3 regions of the Pseudomonas sp. H1_G08 genome follow, and region 1 is predicted to be linked to each of the others. Evidence: predicted binding sites of a transcription regulator. Region 1 holds the regulator's gene; each other region holds the start of a gene.

Region 1 (10,674 bases):
CCGAGCAAGCCTTCCTTGCGCGCCGTAAGGCTCCAATTGACCACGCGGTCGATGCCGCCGGCCAGATCGACACGCGGCGGAAAGAAGATCCAGCCGAGAATCTGCATGGCGCGCTTGAACGCACTCATCGGCGATTGCAGCAGCGCAGCACCGACCGTGCCGCCCAGCACGATCAGCGCCGCCGGGCCGTTGGCCAGCGCGCCGAGGTGACCGCCTTCAAGGTAGTTGCCGCCGATGATGGCGACGAACGCCATGATGAGGCCGATAAGGCTGAGAACATCCATCAGATACACGCCTCGACGATGTGCTTGCCGATGTCGTCCAGACCATACACCGCGTCAGCAAGATCGGCTTTGACGATGGCCATCGGCATGCCGTAGATCACGCAGCTTGCCTCATCCTGCGCCCACACCGAACTGCCGCCCTGCTTGAGCAGACGCGCGCCTTCGCGGCCGTCGGCGCCCATGCCGGTCAGTACGACTGCCAGAACTTTGTCGCCGTAGGACTTGGCTGCAGAACCGAAAGTGATATCCACGCACGGCTTGTAATTCAGACGTTCGTCACCCGGCAAAATCTTCACCGCGCCACGGCCGTCGATCATCATCTGCTTGCCACCCGGCGCCAGCAGCGCCAGGCCCGGACGCAGGATGTCGCCATCCTCGGCTTCCTTGACGCTGATGCGGCAGAGCTTGTCGAGACGCTCGGCAAACGCCTTGGTGAACGCCGCCGGCATGTGCTGGATCAGCACGATCGGCGCCGGGAAGTTCGCCGGCAACTGCGTCAGTACGCGTTGCAGCGCGACCGGGCCACCCGTCGAGGTGCCGATGGCAACCAGTTTGTAGGCTTTGCGTTTCGGTGCCGGCGACGAAGCACTGGCAGCGGATGCACGGGCAGGCGCAGGCGCAGGTGCCGGACGTGCCGGGACAGGGCTGCTGTGGCTCGTGTGGCTGCCGTAGCTCGACGCTGCCGGAGCAGGCGTCGGCGCTGGCGCAGCGGCGGGAGCCGGCGCGCTGTAGGCACTGAAACGACGGTTACTGCGCGAGATGCTGTGGACTTTCTCACACAGCAACTGCTTGACCTTTTCGGGGTTGCGCGAGATGTCTTCGAAATTCTTCGGCAGGAAATCCACCGCGCCGGCGTCCAGCGCATCGAGGGTTACCCGCGCGCCTTCATGCGTAAGCGAGGAGAACATCAACACCGGGGTCGGGCAGCGCTGCATGATGTGCCGCACTGCCGTGATGCCGTCCATCATCGGCATCTCGTAGTCCATGGTGATCACGTCAGGCTTGAGGGCCATGGCCTGATCGATCGCCTCTTTACCGTTGGTGGCCGTGCCGACCACCTGGATGCTCGGATCCGCCGAAAGAATTTCCGAGACGCGGCGGCGGAAAAAACCCGAATCGTCCACCACCAGGACTTTGACTGCCATAAACACTCCATTAGGTGCAGCGGCGCGTCATCGCGCCGCCGCCCCGGATTCAAATACGCTTTGTGGCGTAACGCTTGAGCATGCTTGGAACATCGAGAATCAGCGCAATGCGGCCGTCACCGGTGATGGTGGCGCCGGACATGCCCGGAGTTCCCTGGAGCATTTTGCCCAGTGGCTTGATGACCACTTCTTCCTGGCCGACCAGTTGATCGACGACGAAGCCGATCCGCTGAGTGCCCACCGAAAGAATCACCACATGGCCTTCGCGCTGCTCTTCGTGAGCGGCGGAGCTCACCAGCCAGCGCTTGAGGTAGAACAATGGCAGCGCCTTGTCGCGCACGATCACCACTTCCTGACCGTCGACGACGTTGGTGGTCGACAGGTCGAGGTGGAAGATTTCGTTGACGTTGACCAGCGGGAACGCGAACGCCTGATTGCCGAGCATGACCATCAGCGTCGGCATGATCGCCAGGGTCAGCGGCACCTTGATGACGATCTTCGAACCCTGGCCCTTGGTCGAGTAGATGTTGATCGAACCGTTGAGCTGGGAAATCTTGGTCTTCACCACGTCCATGCCGACACCACGGCCGGACACGTCGGAGATCTCGGTCTTGGTCGAGAAACCCGGGGCGAAAATCAGGTTGTAGCACTCGGTATCGCTCAGGCGATCGGCGGCGTCCTTGTCCATCACACCGCGTTTTACCGCGATCGAACGCAGAACGTTCGGGTCCATGCCTTTGCCGTCGTCGGAGATCGACAGCAGGATATGGTCGCCTTCCTGCTCGGCCGCCAGCACCACGCGACCGCCACGGGCCTTGCCCGATGCTTCGCGTTCTTCCGGCGACTCGATGCCGTGGTCGACAGCGTTGCGCACCAAGTGGACCAGCGGGTCGGCCAGAGCCTCGACAAGGTTTTTGTCGAGGTCGGTTTCTTCGCCCACCAGTTCCAGGTTGATCTCTTTCTTGAGCTGACGTGCGAGGTCGCGAACCAGACGCGGGAAGCGCCCGAAGACCTTCTTGATCGGCTGCATCCGCGTTTTCATCACGGCGGTCTGCAGGTCAGCGGTGACCACGTCGAGGTTCGACACAGCCTTGGACATGGCTTCGTCGCCGCTGTTGAGGCCCAGACGCACCAGACGGTTACGCACCAGCACCAGCTCGCCGACCATGTTCATGATCTCGTCGAGCCGCGCGGTGTCGACGCGCACGGTGGTTTCCGCTTCGCTGGCCGGCTTTTCTGCCGGGGCAGCAGCTGGCGCGCGGGCCGGAGCCGGTGCAGCAGCGGCGGCCGGTTTCGGCGCCTCGGCTTTCGGTTCAGGCTTGGCGGCAGGCTTCGGCGCAGCAGCGGCAGCCGGAGCTTTCGCCGCTGGCGTGGCGACGCTCGACACGGAGCCGGCAGTCGCAGCGCTGGCGTCAAACTTGCCTTTGCCGTGCAGTTCGTCGAGCAGCGATTCGAATTCGTGATCGCTGATCAGGTCACTGCCGGCCGCAGCGGCTGCCGGTGCAGCAGGTGCTGACGGGGCCGAAGCGATGGCCGATTCCAGCGCGTCAACGGCGAAGTTGCCCTTGCCGTGCAACTGATCGAGCAAGGCTTCGAATTCGTCGTCGGTGATGTCCGAGCTGTCGCCCGTAGCAGGCGCGGCCGGAGCAGCCGGCGCTGCTGGTGCCGCCGGAGCGACCGCATCGACAGCAAACTGGCCTTTGCCATGCAGTTGATCGAGCAGCGATTCAAATTCGGCGTCGGTGATTTCATCGCTGGCCGCCGTGTCGGCAACCGGCGCGGGAGCAGCAACAGCGGCCGGAGCCTCGGCCTGGGCCTTGACGGCGTTCAGCGAGTCCAGCAGTTGTTCGAATTCGTTATCGGTGATGTCGTCCGAGGAGTCGCTTTCAACGACCAGTTCTTCGATCATCTCGGCAACCGGCGAAGCCGGGGCTTCATCCGCCGATTGCGGTTCGGCCAGACGCGCCAGCGCGGCCAACAGTTCCGGCGTGGCAGCGGTGATCGGTGCACGCTCACGGACTTCGCTGAACATGCTGTTCACCGCGTCCAGTGCTTCGAGCACAACGTCCATCAGTTCTGCATCAACGCGACGCTCACCCTTGCGCAGGATGTCGAACACGTTTTCGGCGATGTGACAGCACTCCACCAGCTCATTGAGCTGAAGGAAGCCGGCGCCCCCTTTTACAGTGTGGAAACCGCGAAAAATTGCATTGAGCAGATCTGCATCATCCGGACGGCTTTCCAGCTCGACCAGTTGTTCGGACAGTTGCTCAAGAATCTCGCCGGCCTCAACCAGGAAATCCTGAAGGATCTCTTCATCGGCGCCGAAGCTCATTAATGGGGTGCTCCTACAGGTCTAAAAACCCAAAAAACCCGAATTCCGAAACTCTAGAATCCAAGGCTGGATAACAAATCGTCCACATCGTCCTGACCGGACACAACGTCTTCTCGTTTATCGGCATGAATCTGCGGACCTTCACCCTGCGAGAGATGTTTTTGTGGATCTTTTTCAGCAAGCATTGCGGCGCGGTCATGTTCGATGCCCGCAAAGCGGTCGACCTGACTGGCCATGAGCACGAGTTTGAGCAGATTGCTTTCGACTTCGGTGACCAGTTGGGTCACACGCTTGATCACTTGACCTGTGAGGTCCTGGTAATCCTGAGCCAGCAGGATGTCGTTGAGGTTGCTCGACACCGCACGGTTGTCCGTGCTGCTGCGTGACAGAAAACCGTCGACCCGGCGCGCCAGTTCACGGAACTCTTCAGCCCCGACCTCGCGACGCATGAAGCGGCCCCAATCGGCGCTCAACGTCTGCGCTTCATCAGCGAGACTGTTGACCACCGGCGTGGCGCTTTCCACCAGATCCATGGTGCGGTTGGCCGCGGCTTCCGTCAGCTTGACCACATAGCCCAGGCGTTCGGTGGCGTCGGTGATTTGCGACACTTCCTCGGCCTGCGGCATGTGCGGATCTATCTGGAAATTGACGATCGCACTGTGCAGTTCACGTGTGAGCTTGCCCACTTCCTGATACAGGCCGCGGTCACGGGTCTGATTGAGCTCATGGATCAGTTGCACCGCGTCGCCGAACTTGCCTTTTTCAAGGCTCTCGACCAGTTCGACCGCGTGTTTTTTCAGGGTCGATTCGAAATCGCCCTGTGATGATTCGTTATGCTCCATAGCTCCCCCGCGCATTCATCAGCCGATGCGTTCGAAAATCTTCTCGATTTTGTCTTTCAACGCCTGAGCCGTGAAAGGTTTGACTACGTAACCGTTCACACCGGCCTGAGCGGCCTCGATGATCTGCTCGCGCTTGGCTTCAGCAGTCACCATCAACACCGGGAGGTGCTTGAGTTTCTCATCGGCGCGCACGTGACGCAGCAGGTCGATACCGGTCATGCCCGGCATGTTCCAGTCCGTTACCAGAAAGTCGATGCTGCCGCTGTTGAGCACCGGAATGGCAGTGGTGCCATCGTCGGCCTCGACGGTGTTGGTGAACCCAAGATCGCGCAGCAGGTTCTTGATGATCCGCCGCATCGTTGAGAAGTCATCAACGATGAGGATTTTCATGTCTTTGTTCAATTCGACCTCCAAGCAGTCTTAAACGCGCCCAGCACCTGGACGCGCCACTTCAATCAATCGGCGCAGCACTTAAAGTTTGTCTGGAGCACAACGGATCGAGACCGGCGCCGTTCATCACCGCACCAGCCTCGTTTCGCAGTGTCCCCACACTGCCTTCAGCGCGCTCGCCACTCCCCCAAACGCCCCCGCAGACGGGCCGCGCACTGGCTGTGTAACTGGCTGACCCGCGATTCACTGACGCCAAGGACTTCACCGATCTCCTTGAGGTTCAGCTCTTCGTCGTAGTACAGCGCCAACACCAGTCGCTCACGCTCCGGCAAATTGGCAATCGCGTCCGCCAGCGCCGCCTGAAAGCGTTCATCTTCCAGATCGCGTGACGGCTCCATATGAGCACTGGCGCCATCCTCGTGCAGCCCTTCGTGTTCGCCGTCCTGCAACAGGTCGTCGAAACTGAACAGGCGACTGCCCAAGGTGTCATTCAGAATCCCGTAGTAATCGTCGAGACTCAATTGGAGTTCGGCCGCAACCTCGTGATCTTTAGCGTCACGGCCGGTTTTAGCTTCAATCGAGCGAATCGCGTCGCTGACCATCCTGGTATTACGGTGAACCGAGCGTGGTGCCCAATCCCCTTTGCGCACTTCATCGAGCATCGCGCCGCGGATTCGAATGCCCGCGTACGTTTCGAAACTGGCGCCTTTGCTGGCGTCGTATTTGGTCGAGACTTCCAGCAAACCGATCATCCCGGCCTGGATCAGGTCTTCGACCTGCACGCTGGCCGGCAGGCGCGCCAGCAAGTGATAGGCAATGCGCTTGACCAGTGGCGCGTAGCGCTCGATCAATTCGTATTGCGCGTCACGCGCCGACTTTTTGTAAAGATTCATGCCACTGGCGGTCATATCACAGGCCCTGCGGTTTGCTGCACGAGACGCTCGACGAAAAATTCCAGATGCCCGCGCGGGTTGGCGGGCAGCGGCCAGGTATCGACCTTCTGGGCGATGGCCTTGAAGGCCAGTGCGCACTTGGAACGGGGAAAGGCTTCGTAGACGGCGCGCTGCTTCTGCACTGCCTTGCGCACGCTTTCGTCGTATGGCACGGCGCCGACATATTGTAGGGCGACGTCGAGGAAGCGATCCGTGACCTTGGTCAACTTGGCGAACAGGTTGCGCCCTTCTTGCGGGCTCTGCGCCATGTTGGCCAGCACGCGGAAGCGGTTCATGCCGTAGTCGCGGTTGAGCAACTTGATCAGCGCGTAAGCGTCGGTGATCGAAGTCGGCTCGTCGCAGACCACCAGCAACACCTCTTGCGCGGCACGAACGAAACTGACTACCGAGTCACCAATACCCGCAGCGGTGTCGATCACCAGCACGTCGAGATTGTCGCCGATGTCGCTGAACGCCTGGATCAGGCCGGCGTGTTGCGCCGGGCTCAAGTGCACCATGCTCTGCGTGCCGGAGGCCGCCGGCACGATGCGAATCCCGCCCGGGCCTTGCAACAGCACGTCGCGCAGTTCGCAACGGCCTTCGATAACGTCGGCCAGTGTGCGCTTGGGTGTCAGCCCCAGCAGAACGTCGACGTTCGCCAGGCCCAGGTCGGCGTCCAGCAGCATGACCCGACGGCCAAGCTCTGCCAGCGCCAGCGACAAGTTCACTGACACGTTAGTCTTGCCGACGCCACCTTTGCCGCCGGTCACCGCGATCACCTGTACGGGATGCATGCTGCCCATGTTATTTCTTTACCTTGTCTTGCATAGACGGAGGCCACATTACTGGCTGCGCGTTCCTGATCGGAACAATGCGTGGCAGACCATCGATGTAGGTACAAAAACTGTTCATGATTACCTCAGCCAACCTGCTTGGTCGGGCTGTGATAGATATCAGCGAACATGTCAGCCATGGCTTCTTCGCTGGGTTCTTCCTGCATTTGCACGCTGACGGCGCGGCTGACCAATTGATGACGACGCGGCAGATGCAGATCATCCGGAATCCGTGGGCCATCGGTCAGGTACGCGACCGGCAATTCATGACTGATCGCCAGGCTCAACACTTCGCCGAGACTGGCCGTTTCATCCAGTTTAGTCAGGATGCAGCCGGCCAGCCCGCAACGCTTGTAACTGTGATAAGCGGCGGTTAGAACCTGTTTCTGGCTGGTGGTTGCCAGGACCAGATAATTTTTTGAGCGAATGCCACGCCCGGCCAGGCTCTCAAGCTGCATGCGCAACGCCGGATCACTGGCTTGCAGGCCGGCAGTATCGATCAAAACCACGCGTTTGCGTAGCAGTGGATCCAATGCCTGCACCAGCGACTGACCCGGATCGACGTGCGTTACCGGCACGTTGAGGATGCGCCCGAGGGTTTTCAATTGTTCCTGCGCGCCGATGCGGAAGCTGTCCATGCTCACCAGCGCAACGTTCTGCGCGCCGTACTTGAGCACATAACGCGCGGCAAGCTTGGCCAGCGTGGTGGTCTTGCCCATGCCGGCCGGGCCGACCATGGCAATCACACCGCCCTCTTCCAGCGGCTCGACTTCCGGTACGGCAATCATCCGCGCCAGGTGCGCCAGCAGCATGCGCCAGGCCTGACGGGGTTCTTCGATATCGGTGATCATCGCCAACAGATCGCGCGACAGCGGGCCGGACAGGCCGATGCGCTGCAGACGGCGATACAGATTGGCCTGGGCCGGACGGCTGCCTTGCAGCTGATTCCAGGCCAGGGTGCCGAGTTGCACTTCCATCAGCTCGCGCAGGCTGTTCAATTCAAAACGCATCGAATCCAGCGCACGCGGATCGACGCCCGCCGAGGCCTGCGCAGGCGCTGCGGCCGGGCGCGTCGGTGCGGCGTAGGTCGGCTCGCTCAGCGGCTCGGCGGCGGTCAGCGGCAGGCCTGCGGTCAACGGCAGCCCGGCGAACAACTGCTGATTGGTGTTGCCGTCGGCTTCGCCACGCAGGCTCAGCTCGGCCTGGGCGGTGACGATGCGCGACTGGGTCTTGCGCAGCTCGTCTTCGAGTTCCATGTTCGGAACCCGTGGCGCCAGCGCCGACAGTTTGTAATCCAGAGCCGCCGTCAACTCGACGCCGCCGGCAATGCGGCGGTTGCCGATGATGGCGGCATCAGCGCCCAGCTCATCGCGAACCAGCTTCATGGCCTGACGCATATCGGCGGCAAAAAAACGCTTAACTTGCATAAACCACTACCTCAGCCGTTGGGCCCTACTGTCGCAACGATGGTCACTTGCTTGTTGTCCGGTACTTCCTGGTAGGCCAGCACATGCAGGCCTGGCACTGCGAGGCGGCCGAAGCGCGAGAGCATCGCGCGAATCGGGCCGGCTACCAGCAGGATCACCGGTTGGCCTTGCATTTCCTGACGCTGGGCCGCTTCGATCAACGAACGCTGCAGCTTCTCGGCCATGCTCGGCTCCAGCAGAACGCCCTCTTCCGAGCCTTGTCCTGCCTTCTGCAGACTATTGAGCAATATCTGTTCCAACCTTGGTTCCAATGTGATTACAGGCAGCTCGGACTCAGTGCCTACAATGCTTTGGACGATTGCACGGGATACGCCGACCCGCACAGCGGCGACCAGCGCGGCGGTATCTTGACTCTTGGCAGCGTTGTTCGCGATCGCTTCGGCGATGCTGCGAATGTCGCGCACCGGCACGTGCTCGGCGAGCAGCGCTTGCAGGACCTTGAGCAACTGCGACAGCGAAACCACGCCCGGCACCAGCTCTTCCGCCAGTTTCGGCGAGCTCTTGGCCAGCAATTGCATGAGTTGCTGCACTTCCTCGTGGCCAATCAGCTCACTGGAGTGCTTGTACAGAATCTGGTTCAAGTGCGTGGCGACCACGGTGCTCGCATCGACCACGGTGTAGCCGAGCGATTGCGCCTGGGCGCGCTGGCTGATTTCGATCCACACCGCCTCCAGGCCGAAAGCCGGATCTTTGGCGTTGATACCGTTGAGCGAGCCGTAGACCTGACCCGGGTTGATCGCCAGTTCGCGATCCGGGTAGATCTCGGCCTCGGCGAGAATCACGCCCATCAGCGTCAGCCGATACGCGCTCGGCGCCAGATCGAGGTTGTCGCGGATATGCACGGTCGGCATCAGAAAGCCCAGATCCTGCGAGAGTTTCTTGCGCACACCCTTGATCCGCGCGAGCAATTGCCCACCCTGATTGCGGTCCACCAGCGGAATCAGGCGATAGCCGACTTCCAGGCCGATCATGTCGATCGGCGTCACGTCGTCCCAGCCCAGCTCTTTGGTTTCCATGGCGCGGGCCGGTGACGGCAGCAGTTCCTGCTGACGCTTGACCTCTTCCAGCGCCACAACCTTGGCAACGTTCTGCTTCTTCCAGAACAGGTAAGCGCCGCCCGCAGCCAGCGCCGCCATACTCAGGAAGGAGAAGTGCGGCATGCCCGGCACAAGGCCCATCACCGCCATCAAACCAGCGGCCACGGCCAGTGCTTTCGGCGAGGCGAACATCTGGCGATTGATCTGCTTGCCCATGTCTTCCGAGCCGGAAGCACGGGTCACCATGATCGCCGCTGCTGTAGATAACAACAGTGATGGCAATTGCGCCACTAAACCGTCACCGATGGTCAGCAAGGCGTAAACCTTGCCCGCGTCGCCGAAGCTCATGCCATGCTGGAAGATACCCACGGCCATGCCGCCGATGAGGTTGATGAACAGAATCAGCAGGCCGGCGATGGCGTCACCACGGACAAACTTGCTGGCACCGTCCATCGAACCGTAGAACTCCGCCTCCTGGGCGACTTCCTGACGGCGCGACTTGGCTTGATTCTGGTCGATCAGGCCGGCGTTGAGGTCGGCGTCGATCGCCATTTGTTTGCCGGGCATCGCATCGAGGGTGAAGCGCGCGCTCACCTCGGAAATCCGCCCGGCACCCTTGGTCACCACGACGAAGTTGATGATCATGAGGATCGCGAAGACCACGATACCGACCACGTAGTTACCGCCGATCACCACCTCACCGAAGGCCTGAATCACCTTACCGGCGGCGGCGTGGCCGTCCTGACCGTGGAGCATTACCACCCGCGTCGAGGCCACGTTCAGCGCCAGTCGCAGCAACGTCGCCACCAGCAGAATCGTCGGGAACACGGCAAAATCCAGCGGCCGCAGCGCATACACGCAGACCAGCAGGACGACGATGGACAGGGCAATGTTGAAGGTAAAGAAGACGTCGAGCAGGAACGGCGGCACCGGCAACATCATCATCGCCAGCATGACCAGCAGCAACAACGGCACGCCCAGATTGCCTCGACTGAGGTCGGCAACGTTGGTGCGTGCTGTATTGAATAACTGAGTGCGATCCACCGGTTTTCCCCGTTCCTTTAAAGCAAACTTTTGACGCCCCGAACGGGCGCAGGGCGGCTACTGCAAGAAGCTTTCCAACTTTTGCCGGGGAATGAAATAGAGCGGTTTTACTTGGGATTTATCGGCTGATTGGGCTGGCCCCTTCGCGAGCAGGCTCGCTCCCACAGTTTGACATGCATTCCCAATCGGACATTTGGAATACGGCCCCTGTGGGAGCGAGCCTGCTCGCGAAGAGGCCTTCGAATGCGGCGCATTTTTTTCGATTTAAACGAAGCTGTTTACAAGACACCAGCAGACACGGTCTCAAGGCTACAAATCCTTGCGCCATTGCCTACAGCCAAGCCA
Region 2 (10,674 bases), 1.4 Mb from region 1:
TGAAATTCCTCTGTGGGAGCGAGCCTGCTCGCGAATCGGTGTATCAGGCACAGCAGTAGCGACTGACACGACGCCTTCGCGAGCAGGCTCGCTCCCACATAAAACCAGAGCGTGTTACCCGCCAGTGATCATCGGCAGATTCAGCCCCTGCTCTTTCGCGCAGTCGATGGCGATCTGGTAACCGGCATCCGCATGGCGCATGACGCCAGTCGCCGGGTCGTTATGCAGCACACGAGCAATGCGCTCGGCAGCCTCATCGGTACCGTCGCAGACGATCACCATCCCCGAATGCTGCGAGAAGCCCATGCCGACACCGCCGCCGTGGTGCAAGGAGACCCAGGTCGCGCCGCTGGCGGTGTTCAGCAGTGCGTTGAGCAACGGCCAATCGGAGACGGCGTCGGAACCGTCCTGCATCGATTCGGTTTCGCGGTTCGGACTGGCCACCGAGCCGGAGTCGAGGTGGTCGCGACCGATCACCACCGGTGCCGACAGCTCACCGCTACGGACCATTTCGTTGAAGGCCAGACCGAGCTTGGCGCGCTGGCCCAGACCGACCCAGCAGATACGTGCCGGCAGACCCTGGAAGCTGATGCGCTCGCGGGCCATGTCCAGCCAGTTGTGCAAATGCGCGTCGTCCGGGATCAGCTCTTTGACCTTGGCGTCGGTTTTGTAGATGTCCTGTGGATCACCCGACAGCGCCGCCCAACGGAACGGGCCGATGCCACGGCAGAACAGCGGACGGATGTAGGCCGGCACGAAGCCCGGGAAATCGAAAGCGTTTTCGACGCCTTCTTCTTGGGCCATCTGGCGGATGTTGTTGCCATAGTCGAAGGTCGGAATGCCCTGCTTCTGGAACTCCAGCATGGCTTTGACGTGCACAGCCATCGACTGCTTCGCGGCTTTGATCACAGCGGCTGGTTCGGTCTTGGCGCGGGCGCGGTATTCGTCCCAGCTCCAGCCGGCCGGCAGGTAGCCATTGAGCGGATCGTGGGCGCTGGTCTGGTCGGTGACCATGTCTGGGCGCACGCCGCGCTTGACCAGTTCCGGGAGAATTTCGGCAGCGTTACCGAGCAGGGCGATGGAAATCGCTTTGCCTTCTTTGGTGTATTTGTCGATGCGCGCCAGTGCGTCGTCGAGGTCTTTGGCTTGCTCATCGACGTAACGGCTCTTCAGGCGGAAATCGATGCTGACCTGCTGGCATTCGATGTTCAGCGAGCAGGCGCCGGCCAGGGTGGCGGCCAGCGGTTGCGCGCCGCCCATGCCACCGAGGCCGGCGGTGAGCACCCAGCGGCCCTTGAGGTCAGCGTTGTAATGCTGGCGCCCGGCTTCGACGAAGGTTTCATAGGTGCCCTGAACGATGCCCTGGCTGCCGATGTAGATCCAGCTGCCGGCGGTCATCTGGCCGTACATGGCCAGGCCTTTGGCGTCGAGTTCGTTGAAGTGTTCCCAGCTCGCCCAGTGCGGCACCAGGTTGGAGTTGGCGATCAGCACGCGCGGCGCGTTGCTATGAGTCTTGAATACGCCGACCGGCTTGCCCGATTGCACCAGCAGGGTTTCGTCGTCGTTCAGATTAGTCAGGCTTTCAACGATCTTGTCGTAGCACTCCCAGTTCCGCGCAGCGCGGCCGATGCCACCATAGACCACCAGCTCTTTCGGGTTCTCGGCGACTTCCGGGTCGAGATTGTTCATCAACATGCGCAGCGGCGCTTCGGTCAGCCAGCTCTTGGCGGTCAGCGTGTTACCGCGTGCGGCGCGAATCTGCACGTCACGAAACTTGTTGCTGTTCTGGGTATTGTCAGTCACGAAAAAGACTCCTCAGCGATCAATTCAAACCAACCCTGGCAGTGGGCAGCAGCCTGCGCGCTGTGCTGCGCGACAAGCGAATCAGTGGACGCTGCGGAGAGTCTCGGACGACTCATACGCATACGTCTTTACTTGTACATACAAGCATATGCAATCAAGCGGCCAACTTGCTGGAGGAGTGTTCAGGAAAAATCAGGGGTAGGGCTGGAGAGCGCCTGAATCGAGGGTTCTGGCGTGAATGAAATTTTCTTCGCAGTTATTTTGGGGAGGTTGGGATTGGCTACGACAGCGTGGTTTTGCGCCACGCTGGGGCGTTCGGTAACAAGTTGGTGCGCGGAAGGGAAACAAGAGTGGGGATGGCTTTTGTGGCGAGGAGATTTATCCCCGCTGGGCTGCGCAGCAGACCGCTTTTTTAAATCAGGAATGGGGCCGCTTCGCGACCCAGCGGGGATAAATCCCCTCGCCACAGGGGTGTGTTCAGTTGTGGAGGAGTTCGATCACGCAGCATGCGGCGTTGGTAGAGACTTCGACCAGCCCGCTGTTGCCGTCCAGCTGCAGGCAATCATGCCGACCGAGCTGTGAAACGCCGTCGCCTACACGCACGTCCATCAGCTCACTGACACTGAACACCAGCACTGTCGATGCCGAACTGAAGAACCGCTGCTCGCCGGCCAACCACTGCAACCGCGCGCTGTAACGTTGCGGCGCGTAGATCAGATTGAAGTCGCGAATCGCACCGCCGAGCAAGGTGCAGGACACCTGACTTTCGCCGCTGAAAGCAAACGGGTCCAAGGGTAACAGTGGACGGGTAGCGTCACCGTCGACGCACAGGGTCATGCCGTCGCCCTGCAACACGGTGATCACTCGCTGGTAACCGGCGAATGTCGAGAAACCGCCCGATTCGGTGATGTCGGCAATTGACAGGCGCCAGCCGAAACCGTCCAGGCCAGCGCCGGCATCACGGGTGATTTCCTCGGTGCTGCCGCCGCCGTTTTTCCACGGCATGCGCGGGTAGCCTTCGGCGCGTAGAACCTTTATTTCATTCATTTGTGGAAGCGCCCTTCCAGACGATGGCGGGAACCCGGGTGAATCAAACGTGCCGCCGTCACCGGTTGACGCCCCGACCAAGTCCGCCGACGGATCAGCAGACACGGCTCGCCCTTTTCGATCTGCAGCAACTTGCACTCCGACGGCTCGGCAAGAATCGCTTCGACCACGTGCTCGCCCTCGGTCAGCGGCGCGACCTGATTGAGATAGGCATAGGGCGTTTGCAGGGTGAAATCCTGCTTGAGGTATTCCGGCGCGACCAGGGCGTTGACGAAACGGTCTTCGATTTGCACCGGGATGTCATTTTCGTAATGCACGATCAGTGAGTGGAAGACTTTCTGGCCTTCGCGCATGTCCAGCGCCAGCGCGCGTTCGGAACCGGCGGCCTCTTCTTCGAGGGTGATGACCTGACAGGTGTGGCGATGGCCGCGCGAGGCGATTTCGTCGGCAATGTTATGCACCTCGAACAGCGCAGACTGGCTCTTCGGTTCGGCGACAAACGTGCCCACACCTTGCATGCGCACCAGCAGGCCGTCGGCGGTCATCTCGCGCAGGGCGCGGTTGATGGTCATGCGGCTGAAGCCGAGCTGGCTGACCAATTCGCTTTCCGACGGCACGCGGTAGTGCGGCGGCCAGTTACCGCTGTCGATTTGCTGGGTGATCATCTGTTTGACGCGGGCGTACAAGGGCGCCGGACTGTCGCCCATGTTCGCGGCCAACGGAGAAACTGGAGGCGGAGTCGGCACGGTTGATCCCTGTTCATTGGATGAAAGTGACTAGCTTGCCGGAGTTTACCGGGCAGGCAAACGTCTGTATATGTATATACAAATAACACACGATGGGGTGCCGAACGATGTCCGCCTTCTTTGCCGAACGCGCACTGCTGCCTAACGGATGGGCCAACAATGTACGTCTCGAGGTCAGCGCCGATGGCCTGTTGACCCGAATCCAGGCCGATTCCAGCGCAGACGAAGCCGAGCGGCTGCGCGGGCCGTTGCTGCCGGGGATGCCCAATCTGCACTCCCACGCCTTCCAGCGTGCCATGGCTGGATTGGCCGAAGTGGCCGGCAACCCCAACGACAGTTTCTGGACCTGGCGCGATCTGATGTACCGCCTCGTCGGAAAAATCAGCCCGGATCAGCTCGGCATCATCGCCCGTCAGCTGTACATCGAAATGCTCAAGGCCGGTTACACCTCGGTCGCCGAATTTCACTACGTGCACCACGACAGCAACGGCCAGCCGTATGCCGATCCTGCCGAACTGGCACTGCGCATCAGTCAGGCCGCCAGCGAAAGCGGCATCGGTCTGACCCTGCTGCCAGTGCTCTACAGTCATTCCGGATTCGGCGGGCAGACACCAAACGATGGCCAGCGTCGCTTTATCAACAGCACTGAAAACTATCTGAATCTGCAAGCGCGGTTGCAGCCATTACTGGCGCAGCAAAAGGCGCAATCGCTGGGCCTGTGTTTCCACTCGCTGCGGGCGGTGACGCCACAACAAATCAGCGAAGTGTTGGCGGCCAGTGACAAACAATGCCCGGTGCACATACACATCGCCGAACAGCAAAAGGAAGTCGACGATTGCCTGAGCTGGAGCGGTCGTCGTCCGCTGCAATGGCTGTACGAGAACACTGAAGTCGATCAGCGCTGGTGTCTGGTCCACGCAACCCACGCCAATCCGCAAGAAGTCACGCTGATGGCCAACAGTCGCGCGATCGCCGGGCTGTGCCTGACCACTGAAGCGAATCTGGGTGACGGGATTTTCCCGGCGGTGGACTTTCTTGCCCAGGGCGGGCGCATGGGCATTGGCTCCGACAGCCATGTGTCGCTGAGCGTGGTGGAAGAATTGCGCTGGCTGGAATATGGCCAGCGTCTGCGTGACCAGCGGCGCAATCGCTTGTATGGCGCGCAGCAGCCGATGGTCGGCCGCACGCTGTATGACGCGGCGCTGGACGGCGGCGCGCAGGCGCTGGGTCAACCGATTGGTGCGCTGGAAGTGGGCAAGCGCGCGGACTGGATTGTCCTGGACGGTAGCGATCCGTATCTGGCGACGGCTGCGGGGGACGGGATTCTCAATCGCTGGTTGTTCGCCGGCGGCGATCGCCAGGTGCGCGATGTGCTGGTCAATGGTCAATGGGTGGTGCGTGATGGCCGGCATGCTGGCGAAGAGGAAAGCGCCCGAGCCTTCACCCAGGTCCTGCGCGATCTCTTGGGCTGACCCAAAACCAAACTGTGGGAGCGAGCCTGCTCGCGAACGCGGTGTATCAGTCAATATTCATGTCGACTGATACACCCTCTTCGCGAGCAGGCTCGCTCCCACATTTGATTTGTATAGCGGCTTAATTGGAGGTCTTGGCCATCTGCCGATCCGACGCCCGCCAGATCAGGCGTGTGGTGTCGTAACCCTGTTGACGCGCCTTGCTCAGCAATTCTTCACGCACTACACCGTTGACTGTCGGTGTGCGTGACAGCAGCCACAAGTACTTGCGACTCGGATCGCCGACGATGGCGGTCTTGTAATCGTCGCTGACATACAACACCCAGTACTCGCCCTTCGCCACACCCGGCACCAGGCGCGAGAACCAGTTATCGAATTCGACCCAGAGCTTGTCGGTCTTGCCCGGCACTTGTGGATAAGCCGTGCCCTTGGCTTCTTCCCACTGCCACTCCGGAGTCAGGCAACGGTTGAGCACGCCGACATTACCGTCAGGCTTGAGGGTGTAATGGGCTTCGGATTGCGCGCAGTGGCGCTGGAAGTACATCGGCAAGCGTGCGAGTTCATACCAGGTGCCCTGATAACGCTTGAGATTGACGCTGTTGACGGTCTTGGGCGCCAACGGGTCGACGCCGGAAGTGGCGCAGCCAGCCAGTACCAGGCCAGCAAAAAGGATCAGCAATAACCGCTTCATTTTTTTCTCCGTGGGCGCGAAGCCCCGGTTTACTTCAGGCCTTGGCCGGAAAACATCAGCACTTTGTCACCGGCGTATTGCACGCTGATAAAGCTGTTCTTGTCGCCCCAGGTGCAGCTGGACATACCGAGCGCGCCCGAGCAATCGGTGGGCTTGCCGAGAAGGGTTTCCACTTCGGACTTGGCCATGCCGGCCGAGAGCTTGGAGTAGTTTTCCTGATTGACCTTGCTGCATGCGGCCAACAGCACGCAAAACGACAGCAGGGCGATAGATCGCAGCGACATGGTGAAACTCCTGGAACGAGGGGGGATGGCATGGTGCCAACCAGAAGCTTAGAAGAGAAAAGTGTCATCTGGTTCCGTGACCGAACGCCTATTTATCAGCCCGCCCGTCCGGCTTTTGTCGGTAAATCAAAAACTTTGTGAAGCCGTCGAGCATTTCGTCGACTTTCCCTGCAAACGCCTAATCTTTGGCGCGGCGCGGTCGAAATAAGAGCAGCGCAACGCTGCCGAATATGGCAAATTGCCGCCCTTTCTTGACCAGCCCCTTCGCGGTAGTTCATTCGATGACCAGAAACATGAAATTCAGCCACAAAATTCTGTTGGCTGCCGCCCTTGTGGTGGCCGTTGCGTTCGCCTGTTTCATCTTCTTCAACGACTATCGCCAGCGTCAGGCCTTGAGCAGCAGCACCGAAGCGACCATGCAGGAACTGGGCAGCCTGACCACCAGCAACATCCAGACCTGGCTGGAAAGCCGCATTCAACTGCTGCAATCGCTGTCGCAGCAGGTCACAGTCGACGGCAACGCGCCCGCCAGCCTCAAGCGCATCATCGACCTGCCCGCCTACACCGGCAATTTCCAGCTCAGCTATTTCGGTGGCGCTGACGGCGTGATGTTCTCGGTGCCGGCCGGCAACCGTGCGCCGGACTACGATCCACGCGCGCGCGGCTGGTACAAAGCGGCCAACAGCGCGCAGCAGACCATCGTCACCGAACCGTACATAGCCGCTTCGTCGGGCAAACTGGTCATCACCGTCGCCACCCCGGTGCAGCGTCAGGGCCAAATGCTCGGCGTCGCCGGTGCCGACATCGATCTGACCAGCGTCAGCGCGATCATCAACTCGCTGAACTTCGGCGGCCACGGTCATGCATTCATTGTCAGCGCCGAAGGGAAAATCCTGATTCATCCGGACAGCAAGCTGGTGCTCAAAACACTGGCCGAGGCTTATCCGAACGGTGCGCCCAAAGTCAGCCCGGGCCTGAAAGAAGTCGAGTTCGACGGCAAGACCCAGTTGATTTCCTTCACCCACGTCAACGGCGTGCCATCGGCTGACTGGTACGTGGCGCTGGTGCTCGACAAAGACACCGCGTTCTCGATGCTCAGCGAATTCCGCACCTCGGCACTGATCGCCATGGTCATCGCCGTGTTGATCATCATCGGCCTGCTCGGCATGCTGATTCGCGTGCTGATGCAACCGCTGCTGACCATGGGCCGTGCGATGCATGACATCGCTGAAGGCGAAGGCGATCTGACCAAACGTCTGGTGATTCACGGCAATGATGAATTCGGCGCGCTGGGTACGTCGTTCAACCGCTTCGTCGAACGCATTCATACGTCGATCCGCGAAGTGTCCTCGGCCACCGGCCAGGTCAACGAAGTCGCCCTGCGTGTGGTCGCTGCCTCGAACTCGTCGATGTACAACTCCGACCAGCAGGCCAGCCGCACCAACAGCGTCGCCGCCGCGATCAATCAGCTCGGCGCCGCCGCCCAGGAAATCGCCCAGAACGCCGCGCTCGCCTCGCAGCACTCCAGCGATGCGCGCAGCCTCGCGGTCGACGGCCAGCAGGTGGTGGATAAAACCATTTACGCCATGCAACAACTGTCGGCGAAGATCAGCGACTCCTGCGGCAACATCGAAACGCTGAACAGCAACACGGTGAACATCGGCCAGATTCTCGAAGTGATCACCAGCATTTCCCAGCAGACCAACCTGCTCGCACTCAACGCCGCCATTGAAGCCGCGCGTGCCGGTGAGGCCGGACGCGGTTTCGCCGTGGTCGCCGATGAGGTGCGCAACCTCGCGCACCGCACCCAGGATTCGGCGCAGCAAGTGCAGAAGATGATCGAAGAGCTGCAGGTCGGCGCACGCCAGGCGGTAACCATCATGACCGAGAGCCAACGCGAGAGCGAAAGCAGCGTCGGCATCGCCAACCAGGCCGGCGAGCGCCTGGGCAGCGTGACCCAGCGCATCGGCGAAATCGATGGGATGAACCAGTCGGTAGCCACCGCGACCGAAGAACAGACCGCCGTGGTCGAGTCGATCAACGTTGATATCAACGAGATCAACACGCTGAATCAGGAAGGCGTGGAGAACTTGCAGGCGACGTTGCGCGCGTGTTCGGACCTTGAGCAGCAGGCGGCGCGGTTGAAGCATCTGGTCGGCAGCTTCAGGATCTAAGCTGCAGCCTCAGGCCTCTTCGCGAGCAGGCTCGCTCCCACAGTGGAATGCATTTCAATTGTGGGAGCGAGCCTGCTCGCGAAAGCGGCATAAGCCGCACTGAAGATTCAGAATCTTGAGCCGGGCCTGGACAGGAACTCCAATTCCTCAGACGTAGACTCCCGCCCCAACACCGCATTGCGATGCGGAAACCGGCCAAACCGGGCAATCACCTTCCGATGCCGCTCGGCATAGTCCAGGTTATCGGCAAACACCGCCCGCTCCGACTCTGGCTGTTCAGCCACCAATTCAATAAATCTGGAAACGGCTTCGTTCTGCACCGCGAGGTTTTCGCAGTGTTCGAACACCAGATAAATGAACACACGCTGAATCGGTTTCAACTGCCGATCGAAATCCGCTGCAATGCCTTGCGCGACAAGCTTCTGTGCGCGCAGATCACCCGAAAAGGCTTTGGGAGTGTCGCGATAGATCATGCGCGGCAGCTGATCGAGCAGCAGCACTACCGCCAGCCAGCCTTCGGGACATTGCGTCCACTCAGTCAATTCGCCGGCCAGGGCCTGATCGACAAAGACCCCGAAACGCGTCTGCGCTTCGAGGTCTTGGCTGTTTCGCTTGCCGAACCACAACTTGCCCTTTTCGGCCGCTACTTCGCTGGCTGATTCGGCGTGTCCGAACCACCAGTCGAGTAACGGCTGCCAGGGCGCGTGCATGGTTTATTCCTTGTGGTAGGCCGTGGCGCGGGCGACTTCTTCTTTCGAACCGAGGAACACTGCAACGCGCTGGTGCAGGCCTTCCGGCTGGATGTCGAGAATGCGCTGGTGACCGTCGGTGGACGCGCCGCCGGCTTGTTCGACAAGGAACGACATCGGGTTGGCTTCATACATCAGGCGCAGCTTGCCCGGTTTCGACGGCTCGCGGCTGTCGCGCGGGTACATGAACAGACCGCCGCGGGTCAGGATGCGGTGGACGTCAGCGACCATTGCCGCGACCCAGCGCATGTTGTAATTCTTCTTCAACGGACCTTCTTCACCGGCCAGCAGCTCGCCGACATAGCGCTGTACCGGGGCTTCCCAGTGGCGCTGGTTGGACATGTTGATGGCGAATTCCTGGGTGGTTTCCGGGATGGTGATGTCTTCGTGAGTCAGTACGAAGCTGCCCATTTCGCGGTCCAGGGTGAAGCCTTTGACGCCGTCGCCCAGGGTCAGCACCAGCATGGTCTGCGGGCCGTAGATGGCGTAACCGGCGGCCACTTGCTGGGTGCCTGGCTGCAGGAAGGCTTTTTCGTTCAGCGGCTCGTTCTGGCTCAGGTATTCGTTCGGGCAACGCAATACCGAGAAGATCGTGCCGACCGGGGCGTTGATGTCGATGTTCGACGAGCCGTCCAGTGGGTCGAAGACCAGCAGGTATGCGCCTTTCGGGTATTTGCCCGGGATCTGGTAGGCGTTGTCCATTTCTTCGGACGCCATGCCGGCCAGGTGACCGCCCCATTCGTTGGCTTCGAGCAGGATCTCGTTAGAGATCACGTCGAGCTTCTTCTGCACTTCGCCTTGCACGTTCTCGGTGCCCATGCTGCCCAGAACACCACCCAGGGCGCCTTTGGACACGGCGTGGCTGATCTCCTTGCAGGCACGCGCTACCACTTCGATCAAAAAGCGCAGATCGGCAGGAGTGTTGTTGCTGCGGGTCTGCTCAATCAAATAGCGACTCAAGGTAACGCGGGACATGGACGGCTCCGGTGGAATGGGGGGCGGAAAACCCGCGCAGTTTACAGGGAGTCTGAAAACCTAGCGAGCGAAGACGCCGGCTAACGTGCGCCTGGGTGTATTTGCCTGTATGAGACGTGATTGTTGGTGGAGAGTTCAGGTGTCGGCTTGAGCGTAGTTGGAAATGGGGCGGGTGGTGATTGAGTGATAGCGGCAGTTTGATGATTTTGTTGTTTGACCGGCCGCCATCGCTGGCAAGCCAGCTCCCACAGGATGTGTGGTGTACACAAAATATGTGAACGACCGAGTCACTGTGGGAGCTGGCTTGCCAGCGATTGGCGCGCAGCGCCGGCCATGCTCAGGTATTGGCTGGCGGTTTGCGCAACAGGCTGAACGCCATCGCCCCGAGAAACACCACACTGAGCAGCAACACTGCCCACAAGCCGAACTTCTTCCAATTAGTCCCGGCCACCGCAGCCGTCGTCGCCGCCGAAGTTTGCGTGGCCTTCGCTTCGTCCTGCACCGTCGCCTTGCCCAGGCTCGCCAGCTTTTCTGGCTTGAAATCCGGAATCAACGTTGCCAGCGGCAGGTTCGCCGTTTTCACCGTGGCATTGCCCAAGGCCAGGCTGTACGGCCCTTCGCCCCGGGCGAGGAAGATCACCTGCGTGGCGCGCACCGCGTATTTCAGGTCCGGCGCCTGCTCACCCAGACCGCCGCCGCGCTCATCCACGGTCAGCTTGAGTTGCTGCACGGT
Region 3 (10,674 bases), 2.8 Mb from region 1:
CTTACCGTAGTCGGCATCGACCGTGTTCTCACGGTTGATCTGCATGCTGACCAGATTCAGGGCTTCTTCGATATTCCGGTAGATAACATCTACGGCTCCCCGGTTCTGGTGGATGACATCGAAGATCAGCGCTTCGAAAACCTGATGATCGTGTCCCCGGACATTGGTGGCGTCGTGCGTGCACGGGCTGTTGCCAAGTCGCTGGGCGTCGATCTCGGGATCATCGACAAACGCCGTGAGAAAGCCAATCACTCTGAAGTGATGCATATCATCGGTGATGTCGAAGGGCGTACCTGTATTCTGGTCGATGACATGGTCGATACCGCCGGCACCCTGTGCCACGCGGCCAAGGCCCTGAAAGAGCATGGCGCAGCCAAGGTCTTTGCCTACTGCACACACCCTGTGCTGTCGGGCCGGGCCATCGAGAATATCGAAAATTCCGTGCTGGACGAGCTGGTGGTCACTAACACCATCCCGCTGTCCGCTGCAGCACAAGCCTGTGCACGTATCCGTCAACTGGATATCGCACCGGTTGTTGCCGAAGCGGTTCGCCGCATCAGCAATGAAGAATCGATCAGCGCGATGTTCCGTTAAGGGCCCTGCCCTTCGCGAAATGTCTCGTTGACGAAAAGCGCCCCGCCCCGGCATTCCTGTCGGGGCGGGGCTTTTTTGCCCATACCGTGTTCGGCGCTGGTCGCAAACGCCACTCGGTCATGGCTATTTTGGAGATACAAAATGAACGATTTTACTCTGAATGCTGAAGTGCGTTCCGACCTGGGGAAAGGTGCGAGCCGCCGCCTGCGTCGTCTCGCCGCTCTGGTTCCAGCTGTTGTTTACGGTGGCGACAAAGCCCCTGAATCCATCAGCATGCTGGCCAAAGAAGTTGCCAAACTGCTCGAAAACGAAGCGGCTTACAGCCACATCATCGAGCTGAACGTTGGTGGCACCAAGCAGAACGTCATCATCAAGGCGCTGCAGCGTCACCCGGCCAAAGGCCACGTGATGCACGCTGACTTCGTACGCGTTGTTGCCGGCCAGAAACTGACCGCCATCGTGCCTGTACACTTTGTTGGCGAAGAAGCTCCAGTGAAGAAAGGCGGCGAAGTTTCGCACGTTGTTGCTGAAATCGAAGTGACCTGCCTGCCAAAAGATCTGCCTGAGTTCATCGAAGTCGATCTGTCGAAAGCAGAAATCGGCACCATCATTCACCTGTCGGACCTCAAAGCTCCTAAAGGTGTTGAGTTCGTTGCTCTGGCACACGGCGATGACAAGGCTGTTGCCAACGTCCACGCTCCACGTGTTGCTGCAGAACCTGCCGAAGAAGGCGAAGCAGAGTAATTCACTCTGTCATGCCGGAGTGAGCAAGTAACATCGCGGACTGGAACGTAGCGAGAAAGCGGGCGAGAACGCGGAGTTTACATCCATGGTAAATGAGCATTTTTCGTCCACTTTCGCCGCTTTCCCCGATCGCGGCGATGTTATCCACCACTCCAAGGAAGGGCCCCTATCGTGACTGCCATCAAACTGATCGTTGGCCTGGGAAATCCAGGCGCTGAATACGAACAGACCCGGCATAACGCAGGGGCCCTTTTTGTTGAGCGCATCGCCCACGCACAGAATGTGAATCTTGTGGCCGATCGCAAATATTTCGGCCTGACCGGGCGCTACTCGCATCAGGGTCAGGATGTTCGTCTGCTGATTCCCACCACCTACATGAACCGCAGCGGCCAGGCCGTGGCGGCACTCGCCGGTTTCTTCCGCATCAAGCCTGAAGAAATCCTCGTGGCGCATGACGAACTCGACTTGCCTCCGGGCGTTGCCAAGCTCAAGCAGGGCGGCGGCCATGGCGGTCACAACGGGTTGCGCGACATCATTGCGCAACTGGGCAATCAGAATACGTTCTACCGTCTGCGGCTTGGCATCGGCCACCCAGGCGTTGCCAGTATGGTTTCAAATTTCGTCCTGGGTCGTGCGCCACGCGCCGAACAGGAAAAACTCGATGCCAGCATCGACTTTGCCCTCGGCGTGCTGCCGGATATCCTCGCCGGGGAATGGAACCGCGCGATGAAAAACCTGCACAGCCAGAAGGCCTGACTTTTACCCGAGGGGAAACACCATGGGATTCAATTGCGGCATCGTCGGCCTGCCTAACGTCGGCAAGTCCACCCTGTTCAACGCCCTGACCAAATCCGGTATCGCGGCGGAGAACTTCCCCTTCTGCACCATCGAGCCGAACAGCGGCATCGTGCCGATGCCTGATCCACGCCTGGAAGCGCTGGCGGCCATCGTCAATCCCAAGCGCATCCTGCCGACCACCATGGAATTCGTCGACATCGCCGGCCTCGTCGCCGGTGCCTCGAAAGGTGAAGGCCTGGGCAACAAGTTCCTGGCCAACATCCGCGAAACCGACGCTATCGCTCACGTGGTGCGCTGCTTCGAAGACGACAACGTGATCCACGTGTCCAACAGCGTCGACCCGAAACGCGACATCGAAATCATCGACCTTGAACTGATCTTCGCCGACCTCGACAGCTGCGAGAAACAACTGCAGAAAGTCGCGCGCAACGCCAAGGGCGGTGACAAGGACGCCGTGGTTCAGAAGGCTCTGCTCGAGCAACTGATCGCGCACTTCACCGAAGCCAAACCGGCACGCAGCCTGATGAAGAACATGAGCGCGGACGAGAAAGCCGTGATCAAGGGCTTCCACCTGCTGACCACCAAGCCGGTCATGTACATCGCCAACGTGGCTGAAGACGGTTTCGAGAACAACCCGCACCTGGACGTGGTCAAGGCCATCGCCGAAGAAGAAGGCGCCATGGTCGTTCCGGTGTGCAACAAGATCGAAGCGGAAATCGCCGAGCTCGATGATGGCGAAGAGAAGGACATGTTCCTCGAGGCCCTGGGCCTGGAAGAGCCTGGCCTGAACCGCGTGATCCGCGCCGGTTACGAAATGCTCCACCTGCAGACCTACTTCACCGCCGGTGTCGAAGAAGTCCGCGCCTGGACCGTCAAGGTCGGTGCCACCGCACCACAGGCCGCCGGCGTGATCCACACCGACTTCGAAAAAGGCTTCATCCGTGCCGAAGTCATCGCCTACAACGACTTCATCCAGTACAAGGGCGAAGCCGGCGCCAAAGAAGCCGGCAAGTGGCGCCTGGAAGGCAAGGATTACATCGTCAAGGACGGCGACGTGATGCACTTCCGCTTCAACGTCTAAGCAACAGCCGCACAAGAAAAAGCCGCGTTTGATACGCGGCTTTTTTGTGCCCGAAAGATTGTTAAAAGATCGCAGCCTTCGGCAGCCCCTACAGATGTACATCTATCCCCTGTAGGAGCTGCCGAAGGCTGCGATCTTTTGATCTCAAGCTTTTTTAGTACGCGGGAGAAAGATCGCCAACACACCAAACAACGGCAGGAATGAGCAAAGGAAATACACGTACTCAATCCCGTGCACATCCGCCAGATGCCCGAGCAGCGCTGCGCCAATCCCGCCGAAACCAAACATCAGTCCGAAGAAGATCCCGGCAATCATCCCGACATTGCCTGGCACCAGTTCCTGCGCGTACACCACGATCGCCGAGAATGCCGACGCCAGAATGAAACCGATCACCACGCTGAGAATGCTGGTCCAGAACAGATCGACATGCGGCAGGATCAGGGTGAATGGCGCCACCCCCAGGATGGAAAACCAGATCACTGCCTTGCGCCCGATCTTGTCGCCGATAGGCCCGCCGAAGAACGTCCCCGCCGCCACTGCGCCCAAAAACAGGAACAAGTGCAATTGTGAACTCGCCACCGACAGGTCGAACTTCTCGATCAGGTAGAAGGTGAAGTAGCTGGTGAAACTGGCCATGTAGAAATATTTGGAGAACACCAGCAGCCCCAGGACCACCAAGGCACTGGTCACCCTGCCCTTCGATAAGCCGTGCGTCGCGGCTTGGCCGGCCTTGAGCTTGAACAGGTTCAGGTGGTTGGCGTACCAACGGCTGATGCGGTACAGCACGAACAGCGCAAACACTGCGAACAGACCGAACCACGCCACATTGCCCTGGCCGAAGGGAATGATGATCGCCGCCGCCAGCAATGGGCCAAGCGCGGAGCCGGCATTGCCGCCGACCTGAAAGGTCGATTGCGCCAGACCAAACCGGCCGCCCGAGGCCAGCCGGGCAACACGCGAGGCTTCCGGATGAAAGGTCGACGAGCCAATGCCGATCAGCGCCGCCGCCAGCAGAATCAATGGGAAGCTGCCGACCACCGACATCATCAGAATGCCGATCAAGGTACACACCGTGCCTGCCGGTAACAGCCACGGTTTGGGGTGGCGATCAGTGTGATATCCGACCCACGGCTGCAACAGCGACGCGGTCAACTGAAAGGTCAAGGTGATCAGGCCGACCTGGGTAAACGTCAGGCCATAGTTGGCCTTGAGCATCGGGTAGATCGACGGCAGCACCGACTGGATCAGGTCATTGATCAGATGCGCCAGCGCCACCGCGCCGATGATGCGCATCACCAAAGGGCTGCTTTGCGGAGCAGCGGTCGCCGAGGCAGCGGCGGTCTGGACGTTGCTGATAGCCATGGAAAATTCCGGACAGCAGATGGGTGCCCGCAGGCAGGTGCGTCAATGTGCCATTTTTCGGTGCGCCAGCGCTATCCCCTTAGCCAGCTAACTAACCAACATTCCTATCTCGCGTAGGAGCTGCCGAAGGCTGCGATCTTTTGATCTTGCTTCTAAGCATCAAAGTCAAAAGATCGCAGCCTTCGGCAGCTCCTACAGGGGATCGTTGGTGGCGAAGGTGATAGCGCAACGCCATGGTCTGAATCTTGCCTTGCTTCTGCCCTTGAACACGATCGCCTTACAAAGGCGCTCGACAATGGGAAGTTTCGCTACAGAGCCGGCCTACAGAGCGGGCGAGGATGAACTTTCGAGGCCTTTTAGAGGGCACAGGTCGCAGCCGAAAGGTTCGCGATGCACGCCAATGGTGCGTGGTGTCCAGAGGAGTCATGAGGCATGCAGGCTTTCCTTTCACCGGGGATCAAATTGCTGGGGCGGTTTGGCTTCGCAGGTAAATTCCAATTGTTGTTTCTGCTGTTCATTCTGCCGCTGGCCGGCAGCCTGTTGATGATCGGCCATGACTATCGCGAGAAGCTCAATCTGATCTCCGGCGAACGTGCCGGCGTGCGTCAGTTGCTCGCGCTGGATGCGCTGGACAACCTGCTCGCCGCTCAACGCGACCGCGCCGCCCGCTGGCGCGCCACCGAGACCAATCGTCAGCCGACACCGGCCACTCTCGCCGCCATGGCCGCCTTCGACGGCGTGCAACCGGCGGTGCTGCAAGCCACCACGGAGCTGGGCAATGCCCTGAACCAGCAAGGCGCCGACGGCGCAATCCTCGAGCGCTTTCAGGCGCTGCAAACCGCACTCAATGGCCTTGATTCGAAAAGCTTGAGCAGTGTCGGCTGGTGGCCGGACGGTTATGACCGCTTCACCAATGCCTTGGGCGCGCTGCAAGCCTTGCGCGAGCAGATCGTCATGGACAATCGCCTGACCCTTGCACCGTGGCTGGAAACCTACCTGCTGACGCAGATTTCCACGCAGCACGCGCCGGACCTGATCGAGCGGGTCGGCCGTCTCGCCGCAGTCGGCCAGGCTTCGGTCGTCTCCGGTCAGTTCACCCTGCAGAGCCGCCTGCAGTTGCGCGACCTGCGCAGCCGCATTGGTGACGCCCGCGAGCAACTGGTGAAAACCGCCGGCCTGCTGGAGGCGCGTCTGCCAGCCGAGCTGCAAGCTTGGGCCGGCCAGTATCACGACAGCCTGAAACACCTCGACAGCGGCCTGAAAGTCCTCGACGACGGTGTGTTTGGCGGCAGCATCAACCTCAAGCCAGAGGACTTCGAACGCAGCCTCGACGCGCTGCTCACCGACCTCGCTTCCCTGCGCCAGCAATCCCTGGTCGCGCTGGATCAGCGGCTCGATGCGTATTACAGCTCGGCGATCCGCCAGTTCATTGTTGTCGCCGCAATCTTCGGTTGCCTGCTGTTGGCCGCGTTATACCTGTTCGTTTGCCTGCAAGCCTCGATCCGCCGTAGCGCCAGCGGCATCACCTTGCTCGCCGAAGCCTTGCGCGACGGTAACCTGAGCCTGCAAGTGCCGGTGGTGGGGCGCGATGAGCTGGCAGCGATCAGCACCGCGCTCAACGTCGCTGTGGTGCAATTGCGCAGCAGCATGCTCGGCGTCGACCACGAGACCTCGCAGTTGAGCAACGCGGTGCGCAGCCTCAACCAACACTCCAGCGGCGCCCTGAGCGAAGTCGAAGCGCAGCAATTGCAGATCAGCCAGATCGCCGCTGCCGCCACGCAATTGGCCGCCACCTCGCAAGGCGTCGCGCAGAGTTGCGAACAGGCCTCCGGCAGCGCCCAGCAAACCCGGCGCATCGCCGCCGACAGCAGCCGCGACAGCCAACGCACCACGGCGAGCATTCAGCAGCTCAATCAGCGCCTTAACGATACCGCCGCCGCGCTTGGCCGGGTCAGCGAGCAAGGCCAGCAGATTCAACTGGTCGTGGATACCATTCGCGGCGTCGCCGAGCAGACCAACCTGCTCGCGCTCAACGCCGCCATCGAGGCCGCCCGCGCCGGCGAACAGGGTCGCGGCTTTGCCGTGGTCGCCGACGAGGTGCGCAGCCTCTCGCAGCGCACGCAATCGTCCACCGCGCAGATCGCCGGCACCGTCGACAGCCTGCGCGCCACGGTCAACGAAGCGGTAAGCCTGATGGAAGCCGCCTGTGGTCAGGCGCAATCGGATGCCGAAGCAGTCACCGGACTCGGCGAACGCCTGGGAGAAATCGCCAGCGCCGTACAGAGTGTCACCGACACCCTGGCGCAAATCGCCACAGCGGTTGAAGAACAGGCCAGCACTGCCGACGAAGTCAGCGGCAATATCCAGCAGGTCGATCAAGCGGCGGTGCGTTTGCTCGAAGGCGCACGCGCCGTAAACCTCGCGGCGGACACCTTGAGCCAGGGTAGCGAGGCACTGAGCGCCAATACCGCCAGATTCCAACTGCGCTGACGCCCTCCCCGGCCCCGATTTTCGGGGCTGGAGGATAAGCAGTTGAAAACAGGAAGAAATATTTTCGATTTACGCTTGACGCTTTGCCATTTCAGGGGAATAATGCGCGCCACTTGGCTACATAGCTCAGTTGGTTAGAGCATAGCATTCATAATGCTGGGGTCCGGGGTTCAAGTCCCTGTGTAGCCACCAAGTACTAAAAACGGCTTACCGAAAGGTAGGCCGTTTTTTTATGCCTCGAGAAAAGTCCTTTTCCTCCCGCTCCCTGCATGCAATTCAGATGCCTCCGTAAGAAAAAAGTAGATCTCTGGTACGAAACGGATCTTTCGTAGCATCAGCCACCTGTCGCTCTCTCCCCGAATCGCTCCTATACCGACAAGCTCCCCTGGCTCGACTCAGCGCCATACAGGGAGTTGGCATGCCTCAATACAAATACCTTCTCGACGATGACTGGTTATTAAATCCGTATAGCGGTGGCAGGGCCTGGTTTACTTTGCTTCCACCGAAAGCGCCGGAGCCGGTGCACATCGAGAAGGATGAGTGGCCTGCGCCCAAGCCACGCGAAGACAGGGTCTTTGCCAAGTCCTGCACGCCGGACAACTGGTGTCGCACGGACGCTGGCACTGCCGAGGAGCCAGCCAGCAACTTCGGCAAGATCATGGTCGCCGGCGCCATGCTCATGCCCTCCGCCAGTACCGCTGTAGCGACGGCGATAGGTGCCGACCTGGCTTTGGGGCGTCTGGCCGGCGGCGGGATTTTGCAACAGCGCCTGAACTGGGCCATCCGTGGCGCCGGCGGGCCGGCCAGCGTGTTCGTGCTGGGAATGCTGCCGAGCAAAATGGCCGACGGCACGCTTCACACCGACGAAGAACTACGCCGCATGAGCCGCGCCACCACGCGCGTGCGCTTCCAGTTTCGTCGTGATGCCGAAGGTGTTCTGCGGGTTTACGGCATCCATTCCGGCGCCTCTGGCGACGACGCCGTACGCACGGTGAACGTCAAGTGGAACGCCGACAAGACCGCCATGGAGGCCAAGCTCAACGGCATCACCATTCTCTGGACGCCGCAACGCGGGCCGTTGGGATCGATGCCTCCGCTGGTTTATCCCGACCACGGTGAGGCACTCGACCCGATCCTCGTCCACCCGATCCCGGACAACACCGATAGCCAGATTGAGGGTCTGCCGGGCGAGGATGTAACGGCCGAGGATTGTATTCTGGTGTTCCCGGCGGACACCGGGCTGAAGTCGTTGTATGTGGTTTATTCAAGGCCGGCGAGGCTGACGCCGGGGATCGTTACGGGGGTGGGTGAGGATGTGGGCGGTATTTGGCTTGACCATGCTCAAGCTCAGGGTGGCGCCCCTATTCCGACCAGCATCGCGGATAAACTCAGAGGGAGCGAATATTCTAGTTTTGATTCGTTTAGGCGGGCTTTTTGGGCCGTTGCCTCAAAAGACAGCGCAGTGGCACAACAGGTCAGCGAAGATAATCTACGACGTATGCGCAACGGAAATGCGCCCCGCGCCCGCTTAGGTGATGCAGCAGGGAAAAGGATCTCTCATGAGATTCATCATGTGGAACCGATATCCGAAGGTGGTGATATCTACAACGTAGATAACCTAAGGGTCTACACACCCAAAAACCATGTCGACGTACACCGTAAATAAGGGCATAGCATGAGCGACCCATTCATCAAAAGCAGCTTTTCCGACTATACCGAGCAGGATTTCATTGATCTCATAGATGAAATAAGAAAGGAGGATATAGCGCCGACAGATCTCCGTGCAGATGCATTGATTATGCACTTCAACAAGATAGTAGGACATCCGAGCGGGATGGATCTGATCTACTACCCCGAGCCCGGAGCAGATACAACATCTGCCGGAATAGCTCGTACAGTCATGGCATGGCGCGAAGCGAATCGACTACCTGGGTTCAAGACATGAATCCTGCCGCCCGTTTCATTTGAACTGTGGAACTTCAACTTGAGAACGTTATGACTAACATATCCGACTACACCGAAGCAGAATTCTTGAAATTTGTGCAATCTGTTCTTGCAGCCAACACAAGCCCAGACGAGATTCTCGATCCGCTGTTGTTTGAATTTGTACGTCTGTGTGAGCACCCAGCGGGCACTGACCTTATCTATTGGCCCGAGGATATGAAACAACAAACAGCCGAGAGCATTACCGAAATCGTGAAAAAGTGGCGCTCTACCCATGGTCTGCCGGGCTTCAAGCAATGAGTTTCTGACTCACTAACCCTGCATCACTCTCAAGAAGATCGCACCACCCGAGCTACCGCTTTCGCGAGCAGGCTCGCTCCCACAAGGGCATCGTTTTCGGCCGATCGATTGGCGCGGCCGCTGAGCGGGAGGGCTGTAATCCCCACGCAGTTTGCACCCCGCCGGCCCACTCGATAAAGTCCCCGAAGACTTCTACCCCACGGACGGAGAGCCCGCGTGTTTCCAGCCCAGCCCTTGAAGCGCTTTCACCTGCCAGCCCTGACACTGCTTGTCAGCGCTCTGACCCTCACCGCATGCAACGCCCCGCCCTCTTCTTCGTTGCCGCTGGCACCGGAAGCCGCTTCCGGTTACCGCACTGATCTGCAAACCCGTCATGCCAATAAACACATGGCCGCTGCTGCCAATCCACTCGCGGCCGAAGCCGGGCGGGAGATGTTGCGTCAGGGTGGTTCGGCGATTGATGCGGCGATTGCGATGCAGGCGGTGTTGACGCTGGTTGAGCCGCAGTCTTCCGGGATCGGTGGCGGGGCGATGATTGTGTTGTGGGATGGCAAGCAGGTGCGCACCTATGACGGCCGCGAAACGGCGCCGGCCGGGGCCACCGAGAAGCTGTTCCTGAAGGCTGACGGTAAACCGATGGCCTTTACGCAAGCGCAGATCGGCGGGCGCTCGGTCGGTACGCCCGGGGTATTGCGGGCGCTGGAGCTGGCGCATCGACAACACGGTCGCTTGCCTTGGGCGAAGCTGTTTGAGCCAGCGATCAAACTGGCCGAGCAAGGCTTTGCGATTTCCCCGCGCCTGCATTCGCTGCTGACTGCCGATCCACTGATACGCCAGTCGCCAGACATGGCCGCGTACTTCCTCAATGACGATGGCAGCGTCAAAGCTGTCGGCACACGCCTGCAAAACCCGAAATTGGCTGCCGTGTTCAAACGTATCGCCAGCGAAGGTGCCGATGCGCTGTACAAAGGTCCGATCGCCGAAGAGATCGTCGCCAGGGTTCAACAGCACGCCAACCCCGGCAGCCTGTCGCTGAACGATTTGCAGCGTTATCAGGCCAAGGAGCGCGCGCCGCTGTGTACCGACTACAAGCGTTGGCAGGTCTGCGGCATGCCGCCACCGTCGTCGGGCGGGATCGCCGTGGCGCAGATTCTCGGCACGTTGCAGGCGCTGGAGACTCGCGACCCACGCCTGTCGCTGACCCCGCTCAAACCAACGAAAACCGATAAGCCGGCCGGCATCGAACCGGTGCCGCAAGCAGTGCACCTGATCGCCGAGGCTGAACGTCTGGCCTATGCCGATCGTGCGCAATACGTGGCCGACACCGACTTCGTCCCGGTACCGGTCAAAGGTCTGCTCGA

What was found. The regulator FliA, encoded in region 1, starts transcription of late flagellar genes. The targets are predictions, from matches to a motif close to CTAAAGTTTNNNNNNNNNNNGCCGNTAA.
Region 2: the regulator FliA is predicted to act here: its motif matches at 6,222-6,249, upstream of AB4N85_RS23585 (methyl-accepting chemotaxis protein).
Region 3: the regulator FliA is predicted to act here: its motif matches at 4,818-4,845, upstream of AB4N85_RS17150 (methyl-accepting chemotaxis protein).

The regions. Positions count from the first base shown of each region.
Region 1 is NZ_CP162822.1:640,490-651,163, reverse strand. Features, by position in the region: gene AB4N85_RS02990 (flagellar motor protein) at 1-284, opposite strand, end outside; gene AB4N85_RS02985 (protein-glutamate methylesterase/protein-glutamine glutaminase) at 284-1,429, opposite strand; gene AB4N85_RS02980 (chemotaxis protein CheA) at 1,479-3,764, opposite strand; gene AB4N85_RS02975 (protein phosphatase CheZ) at 3,818-4,606, opposite strand; gene AB4N85_RS02970 (chemotaxis response regulator CheY) at 4,625-4,996, opposite strand; gene fliA (RNA polymerase sigma factor FliA) at 5,164-5,904, opposite strand; gene fleN (flagellar synthesis regulator FleN) at 5,901-6,731, opposite strand; gene flhF (flagellar biosynthesis protein FlhF) at 6,848-8,188, opposite strand; gene flhA (flagellar biosynthesis protein FlhA) at 8,200-10,329, opposite strand.
Region 2 is NZ_CP162822.1:5,188,967-5,199,640, reverse strand. Features, by position in the region: gene hutU (urocanate hydratase) at 115-1,803, opposite strand; gene AB4N85_RS23610 (HutD/Ves family protein) at 2,281-2,850, opposite strand; gene hutC (histidine utilization repressor) at 2,847-3,557, opposite strand; gene AB4N85_RS23600 (formimidoylglutamate deiminase) at 3,704-5,068, shown strand; gene AB4N85_RS23595 (lipocalin family protein) at 5,190-5,759, opposite strand; gene AB4N85_RS23590 (hypothetical protein) at 5,789-6,043, opposite strand; gene AB4N85_RS23585 (methyl-accepting chemotaxis protein) at 6,325-8,217, shown strand; gene AB4N85_RS23580 (DUF924 family protein) at 8,325-8,927, opposite strand; gene AB4N85_RS23575 (class 1 fructose-bisphosphatase) at 8,931-9,941, opposite strand; gene AB4N85_RS23570 (DUF3999 domain-containing protein) at 10,279-10,674, opposite strand, start outside.
Region 3 is NZ_CP162822.1:3,780,977-3,791,650, forward strand. Features, by position in the region: gene AB4N85_RS17125 (ribose-phosphate pyrophosphokinase) at 1-594, shown strand, start outside; gene AB4N85_RS17130 (50S ribosomal protein L25/general stress protein Ctc) at 736-1,338, shown strand; gene pth (aminoacyl-tRNA hydrolase) at 1,510-2,094, shown strand; gene ychF (redox-regulated ATPase YchF) at 2,117-3,217, shown strand; gene AB4N85_RS17145 (MFS transporter) at 3,362-4,579, opposite strand; gene AB4N85_RS17150 (methyl-accepting chemotaxis protein) at 5,012-7,069, shown strand; tRNA gene AB4N85_RS17155 (tRNA-Met) at 7,185-7,261, shown strand; gene AB4N85_RS17160 (S-type pyocin domain-containing protein) at 7,488-8,735, shown strand; gene AB4N85_RS17165 (bacteriocin immunity protein) at 8,745-9,014, shown strand; gene AB4N85_RS17170 (bacteriocin immunity protein) at 9,065-9,313, shown strand; gene ggt (gamma-glutamyltransferase) at 9,530-10,674, shown strand, end outside.